Regions from separate parts of the Nonomuraea sp. AD125B genome, predicted to be linked through region 2. Evidence: riboswitches for the same ligand, from Rfam matches in the RefSeq annotation. Region 2 holds a riboswitch; the other holds the start of a gene.
What was found. A riboswitch is a leader RNA that binds a small molecule or an ion and turns the genes downstream of it on or off. The one in region 2 is predicted to bind thiamine pyrophosphate.
Positions count from the first base shown of each region.

Region 1: linked by a shared signal. The riboswitch ahead of ACBR40_RS24740 (FAD-dependent oxidoreductase) and the one ahead of ACBR40_RS33800 (TenA family protein) in region 2 are both predicted to bind thiamine pyrophosphate.

Region 1 covers NZ_JBGLOU010000009.1:232,901-236,526, forward strand. Annotated here, with positions in the region: gene ACBR40_RS24730 (Rv2175c family DNA-binding protein) at 1-43, opposite strand, end outside; gene ACBR40_RS24735 (NAD(P)/FAD-dependent oxidoreductase) at 74-1,237, opposite strand; TPP riboswitch at 1,319-1,435, shown strand; gene ACBR40_RS24740 (FAD-dependent oxidoreductase) at 1,423-2,658, shown strand; gene thiS (sulfur carrier protein ThiS) at 2,655-2,855, shown strand; gene ACBR40_RS24750 (thiazole synthase) at 2,848-3,603, shown strand.
Region 2 covers NZ_JBGLOU010000014.1:252,406-256,031, reverse strand. Annotated here, with positions in the region: gene ACBR40_RS33805 (carbon starvation CstA family protein) at 1-1,500, shown strand, start outside; gene ACBR40_RS33800 (TenA family protein) at 1,497-2,168, opposite strand; TPP riboswitch at 2,156-2,251, opposite strand; gene ACBR40_RS33795 (ATP-dependent DNA ligase) at 2,277-3,236, shown strand; gene ACBR40_RS33790 (M28 family metallopeptidase) at 3,363-3,626, shown strand, end outside.

The sequences.
Region 1 (3,626 bases), on a different contig from region 2:
GCTGGTCGGTCTCCCGGTCGATCTGTGCAACAGAAAGCGTCACGGAACCACAACTACCACATGCCGTGCTTGCTCAAACAACACAATCCCGTAGGGGGACGTCTGGATCTACCAGGCGTTCCGCGTCCAGCCGGGAGCCCGCGCCGATGATGCGGCGGCCCTGGACGAGGTCGCGCGGCCGGTCGACGGCGAACACCGCGGCGAGGGTGTCGTCGCCCCTCAGCCAGACGGCGGACCACTTGCCCTCGGGGCCGCCGCGGTAGAGCAGGCGCTCGCCCGCGGGGTGATGACCGGCGTACTGGACCATGTGCCCGAACTGCTCCGACCAGAAGTACGGCACCGGGTCGTAGACGGCGTCCTCGCCGAGCAGGCTCGCGGCGGCGACCTCGGGGGCGTTGAGCGCGGTGTCCCAGTGCTCGACCCGCAGCCGGTCCTGGAAGCGGCGCGACCACCAGGCGGCGCAGTCGCCCACCGCGACCGTGCCGGGCAGCGAGGCGCGCAGGTGCTCGTCCACGACGACGCCGTTGTGCAGGTCGAGGTCGGCGTCGGCAAGCCACTGGACGGCCGGGCGCACGCCGATGCCGGCGACGACCACGTGCGCGTCCAGGAACTCGCCGCCGACCAGCTCGACGCCGCCCTCCTCGACGGAGTGGACCATGGCGCCGAGCCGCAGGTCGATGCCGTCGTACCAGCGTTCGGTGCGGGCGCCGATCTCCGGGCCGACGGCGGTGGCGAGCGGCGCGGGACCGGCCTCGACCACGGTGACCGCGCAGCCGGCCCGGCGGGCGGCCGTGGCCACCTCGGCCCCCACCCAGCCCGCGCCGGCGACCACGACGCGGGCGCCGGGCACGAGCGCGGCGCGCAGCTCGTGCGCGTCGTCGAGGGTGCGCAGGACGTGCTGCGGGCCGTCGCCGGGCAGCCGGACCGGGTCGGCGCCGGTGGCGATGACCAGGCCGTCGTAGCGCAGCTCGCCTTCGGTGGTCTCGACGGCGCCCGGCCGCAGCGCGGTCGCGGACACGCCGGGACGGAAGGCGACGCGCAGCGCGGCGAGGTCGGTGTCGACGAACGTGGTGTCGGTCTCGCCGAGCAGCACGCTCTTGGTCAGGGGCGGACGGTCGTAGGGGCGGTGGCGTTCCCGCCCGACGAGGGTGATCCTGCCGCCGAATCCGCGCCCGCGCAGCGCCTCGACCGTGCGTACGCCGGCCAGGCCCGCTCCCACCACCACGACATGGTCCACGACCAAGACCATAGACGGGTACGGGGCCCGGCGGCGAAGGGGGGCGTGCCTGGCGCCGCCGGCGAGGTCGTAGGCTGGGGGCGTAAGACGCGCGGGAGTCCGGCCGTGACCGGGCTGAGAGGAAGGCTGCACAGGGCCTTCGACCGCAAGACACCTGATCCGGATCATGCCGGCGAAGGGAGCGCATGGTGGAGGTCATCGTCGGCGGCGGGGTCGTCGGGCTGTCGGTCGCGTGGCGGCTGGCGCGGGCGGGGCGGCCGGTCACCGTGGTCGATCCCGATCCCGCGGGCGGGGCCTCGCACGCGGCGGCGGGCATGCTGGCGCCGGTCAGCGAGGTGACCTACACCGAGGAGCCGCTGTTGCGGCTGGGCCTGGCGTCGCTGCGCCGCTGGCCGGCCTTCGCCGCTGAGCTGGCCGCCGACGCGGGGCTGCCCGAGGGGGCGCGCGGGGTGGACCTGCGCGCGGAGGGCACGCTCGACGTGGCGTTCGGGGCCGACGACCTCGCGGCGCTGGACGAGCTGGCCGCGTTCACGGAAAAGCTGGGGCTCCCGGTGGAGCGGCTGACCGGGCGCGAGTGCCGCCGCCTGGAGCCGATGCTGGCGCCGTCGGTGCGCGGCGGCCTGCTGGCCGCCGGCGACGCCTGGGTGGACCCGCGCCGGGTGACGGCGGCGCTGCTGGCCGCGCTGGAACGGCGGGAGGTGCCGCTCGTCCGCGCCCGCGTCACCGCGCTGCTGCGCGAGGACGGGCCGGCGGCCCGGGTCGCCGGGCGGCGCGAGGACGCGACGGAGGGCCGGGGGGCCGGGCCGCGGCACGGGGACGCGCCGGAGGGGCGGGGGGCCGGGCCGCGGCACGGGGACGCGCCGGAGGGGCGGGTGACGGGTGTGCGGCTGGAGGGGGGTGCCGAGTTGCCCGCCACGACGGTGGTGCTGGCGGCCGGGGCCTGGAGCGCGGCGCTGGCCGGGGTGCCGGTGCGGCCGGTCAAGGGGCAGATCCTGCGCCTGCGCTCGCCGCAGCCGCTGCTGACCCGGTGCGTACGCGGCTCCGTGCACGGCTCCCCCGTCTACCTCGTCCCCCGGGGCGACGGCGAGCTGGTGGTCGGCGCGACCCAGGAGGAGCTGGGCTTCGACACCCGGGTGACCGCCGGCGGCCTGTACGAGCTGCTGCGCGACGCCAGGGAGCTGGTGCCCGGCGTGACCGAGCTGGAGCTGGCCGACGTGGTGGCGGGCCTGCGCCCCGGCACGCCGGACAACGTGCCGATCGTCGGGCCGGCCGGCGACGGGCTGGTGCTCGCCACCGGACACCACCGGGGCGGCGTGCTGCTCGCGCCTCTGACGGCGGCCCTGGTGGCCGGGGAGGCGGGCGGCGAGGAGGGCGGGCTGGCGGCGTTGTGCTCGCCGGCGAGATTTGGAGAGATCGCATGATGGTGCAGATCAACGGGGCCACGCACGAGGTCGCCGACGGGACGACCGTGGCGCAGGCCGTACGGGCCCTGACCGCGGCGACCACCGGGGTCGCCGTGGCGTTGAACGACGAGGTGGTCACGCGCGGCGCCTGGGAGACCACGGCGCTGCGCGAGCGCGACCGCGTGGAGGTGCTGACGGCGGTGCAGGGTGGATGATCTGATCATCGCCGGGGAGAAGTTCTCCTCCCGGCTCATCATGGGCACCGGCGGCGCCCCCTCGCTGGAGGTGCTGGACCAGGCGCTGGCGGCCTCCGGCACCGAGCTGACCACGGTCGCCATGCGGCGGCTCGACCCGCGCGCCCGCGGCTCGGTGCTCGACGTGCTGCGCGAGCGCGACATCAAGGTGCTGCCCAACACGGCCGGCTGCTTCACGGCGGGCGACGCCGTGCTGACGGCCCGGCTGGCCAGGGAGGCGCTCGGCACGAACTGGGTCAAGCTGGAGGTCATCGCCGACGAGCGGACGCTGCTGCCCGACCCCATCGAGACCTTCGACGCCGCCGAGCGACTGGTGGCCGACGGGTTCGTGGTGCTCCCGTACATCGGCGACGACCCGGCGCTGGCCCGGCGGCTGGAGCAGGCGGGCTGCGCGGCGGTGATGCCCCTGGGCGCGCCGATCGGGTCGGGCCTCGGCATCCGCAACCCGCACAACATCGAGCTGATCGTGGAGGCCGCGTCGGTGCCGGTGATCCTCGACGCGGGGATCGGCACGGCCAGCGACGCCGCGCTGGCGATGGAGCTCGGCTGCGACGCGGTGCTGCTGGCGACGGCGGTCACCCGGGCCCAGCGCCCCGACCTGATGGCGGCGGCCATGAAGGCGGCGGTGACGGCCGGGCGGCTGGCGCGGCAGGCGGGGCGCATCCCGCGCCGCCGCTACGCCGAGGCGTCCTCCCCCATGACGCCCTGACGCGGGAGACAGGAGGGGCGCGC
Region 2 (3,626 bases):
CGGGTGCTGCGGCCGGGCCGGGTCGTCGAGACGACCGTGATCGGGGTCGCGCTGCTGGTCCTCGCCATCGTGGCGGGCGGCTGGGTGCAGGGGTCGAGCTGGGCGCCGTTCTTCACGCTGAGCCCGTCGGCGCTCGCGCTCTGGCTCATCGCGTACGGGTTCGTCGCCGCGGTGCTGCCGGTGTGGATGCTGCTCGCGCCGCGCGACTACCTCTCGACGTTCATGAAAATCGGGACGATCGTGCTGATCGCGATCGGCATCGCGGTCACCATGCCGCCGCTGCGCACCACCGCCTTCACCGACTTCGCCTTCAACGGCAAGGGGCCGGTCTTCGCGGGCTCGCTGTTCCCGTTCGTGTTCATCATCATCGCCTGCGGGGCGCTGTCCGGGTTCCACGCGCTGATCTCCTCCGGCACCACGCCGAAGCTGATCCAGAAGGAGACCCAGGTCCGGATGATCGGCTACGGCTCCATGCTCATGGAGTCGTTCGTGGCGGTCATGGCCATCACGGCGGCCTGCGTGCTGTCGCCCGGCCTCTACTTCGCGATGAACGCCCCGGCCGGCGTGCTCGGCGCCACCGTGCAGTCGGCCTCCGAGGCCGTCGCGAACATGGGCTTCACGATCACGCCGGAGCAGCTCCAGGCCGCGGCGGCGGCCGTGCAGGAGGAGACGCTGATCGCGCGCACCGGCGGGGCGCCGACGCTGGCCGTCGGCATCTCGCAGATCTTCTCCGGCTTCCTCGGCGGGGCCGCGCTCCAGGCGTTCTGGTACCACTTCGCGATCATGTTCGAGGCGCTGTTCATCCTCACGACCGTGGACGCCGGCACCCGGGTGGGCCGGTTCATGCTCCAGGACACCCTCGGCAACCTGTGGAAGCCGATGGCGCGGGTGAGCTGGTGGCCGGGCCTCGTGGGATCGAGCGCGGTGGTCGTGGCGGCCTGGGGCTACTTCCTCTACCAGGGCGTCAACGACCCGCTCGGCGGCATCAACCAGCTCTTCCCGCTGTTCGGCATCGCCAACCAGCTCCTCGCGGCGGTGGCGCTCACCGTCGCCACCACGCTGCTGATCAAGAGCGGGCGGCTCAAGTGGGCCTGGGTGACGGGCGTGCCGCTGGCCTGGGACGCCGCGGTCACCCTGACCGCGAGCTACCAGAAGGTCTTCTCCGCCGACCCGACGCTCGGCTTCTTCGCCCAGCGCGACCGCTACCAGAGCGCGATCGACCAGGGGCAGGTGCTCGCGCCCGCCAAGTCGATGGACGCGATGCGGCAGATCGTCATCAACTCCACCGTGGACGGCGTGCTGGCCGCGCTGTTCGCCGTCATGATCATCATCGTGATCCTCGACGCGGTCCGCGTGTGGGTCACGGCGATCCGGGCGCGCGAGCCGCTGCCGACCACGGAGGAGCCGTTCGAGGAGTCGAAGCTGCTCGCGCCGTCCGGCCTCATCGCCACCCGCGAGGAGAAGGAGGCGATGGCCGCCCGCGGCCCCGCCGGCCCCTAGCGGAGCCAGCGGTCCGTGGGCCAGCCCTCGCGCCGCCAGGCGCTGTCCCAGAACATCCACTCGTACGCCGCCGCCGTCAGGTAGGCCTGCTCCATCGCCGCCCGCGTGCCGGCGTCCGCGCCTTCGGCGAGCCGGTCGGCGATGGCCCTGGCCCGGGTCACCGACGCCGCGAACTCCGGGTCGGAGTAGGTGGAGATCCACTTGCCGTACGGGTGGCCGCCGAGGTCGCCCGCCCGCCCCAGCAGCGCCGTGCCCACGTCCTGGTAGATCCAGAAGCACGGCAGCACGGCCGCCACCAGCACCGGGTACGGCGCCGCCAGCGCCGTCGCCTGGAGGTAGGACGCGTACGCCAGGCACGTCGGCGACGTGGCGATCCCGGCCGCGTCCGCGCCCAGCTCGGCCACGTAACCGGCGTGCAGCAGGCGCTCGGCGGCCAGCGCCGTGTGCGCGCTGCTCGCGAAGAACGCCGCCTCCTCCAGGTCGGTGGCCCGCGCCGAGGCGGTGGCGAGCGCCTTGGAGAACGCCTCCAGGTAGCGGGCGTCCTGCACGATGTAGAACGCGAACCGGTCGGCGTCGAGGGTGCCGTCGCCGAGCGCGACGTTGAACGGGTGGCCGTGGATCGCGGTCATCAGGTCGGCCGTGCGCAGCCACATGTCATCGCAGAACATGACGTCCCTTCGCTAGTGCGAGCTAGATCAGGTTCGACGGGTGTGATCTCAGCCCGGATCGCCGGGCACCCCGCGTCAGTCGATCACTGTAACAGGTGTTCGGATATCGTGGACGGGGTGACCGGCGAGGAGACCCGCGAGGGCGTGACGCTGACCAATCTCGACCAGCCGTTGTTCGACGGGGCCGAGGCCACCAAACGCGACCTGGTCGACTATCTCGACGCGGTCGCGGACCGCCTGGTGCCGGTGCTGCGCGACCGGGCGCTCTCGGTCGTCCGGGTGCGCCCCGGGCAGGAGCCCTTCATGCAGAAGAACCTGCCGAAGTACGCCCCTCCGTGGATCGAGCGCGTCTCGGTGTGGGCGGACTCCTCGCGGCGGCAGGTGACGTACGCGCTGGGCAACGACCGGCGGACGCTGATCTGGTTCGGCAACCAGCGGGCGGTGGAGTACCACCCGGCGCTGATCGCCGGCGACCACTTCACCCACCTGGTGCTGGACCTCGATCCGCCGGAGGGCGCGGAGTCGTTCGGGCTGGCCGTGCGGGCGGCGTTCCTGGTGCGGCAGGCGCTGGCGGACGCGGGGCTGGCGGGCGCGGTGAAGACCAGCGGGGCCAAGGGCGTGCACGTGTTCGTGCCGGTCGAGCCGGGTGTCCCGATGGAGGACCTGGCCGCCGCCACCCGCGCGATCGGGGCCCGCGCCGAGCGGCTGGACCCGGGGCTCGCGACGACGGCGTTCATCAGGGAGGACCGCGCGGGCAAGGTCTTCATCGACTCCACGCGGGCGGGCGGCGCGACGGTCGTGGCCGCCTACAGCCCGCGGATCCGGCCCGGCGTGCCGGTGTCGTTCCCCGTGCCGTGGCCGGACCTGGACCGGGTGACGCCGCGCGACTTCACCATCAGGACGGCGGCGGCGCTGGTCGACAAGAGCGATCCGTGGGCGGGGGAGATGCCCGGGCCGCAGCGCCTGCCCGCCGACCTGGTGGAAGAGGGGCACACGATCCCGGTGGCGCGGGTGCAGGCGATGCACGAGGGGAAGCGGCGTGCCCGTGCCCGCCGCGAGGCGACCTGAGACGGCGTGAATCCGCCGCGACAGTGGGTCTTCTCAGCGGCCCGGTGGCGGGTTACGTTCGCGTTCGGCGCGGCTCGGGGGGACGGCGCGCGCCGTAACCGATCCCGGCACAGGGAGATCCGTCGCATGCGTATGCGTAGAATCGCCGTCGCGCTCGGCCTGCTCCTCACCACGGTCCCCGCCGCGGTCCTCGCCGCGCCACCCGCGCAGGCGCGGACCGGCGGCCTCGACGACGTCTTCGCCAAACTGCTCGTCCAGCAGGTCAAGGGCACGAACGTGGCCAAGCACCTCAAGGCGTTCCAGGCCATCGCCGACGCGAACGGCGGCACCCGCGCCGTCGGCACCCCCGGCTACCGGGCCTCCCGGGACTACGTGGCCGGCAAGCTGCGC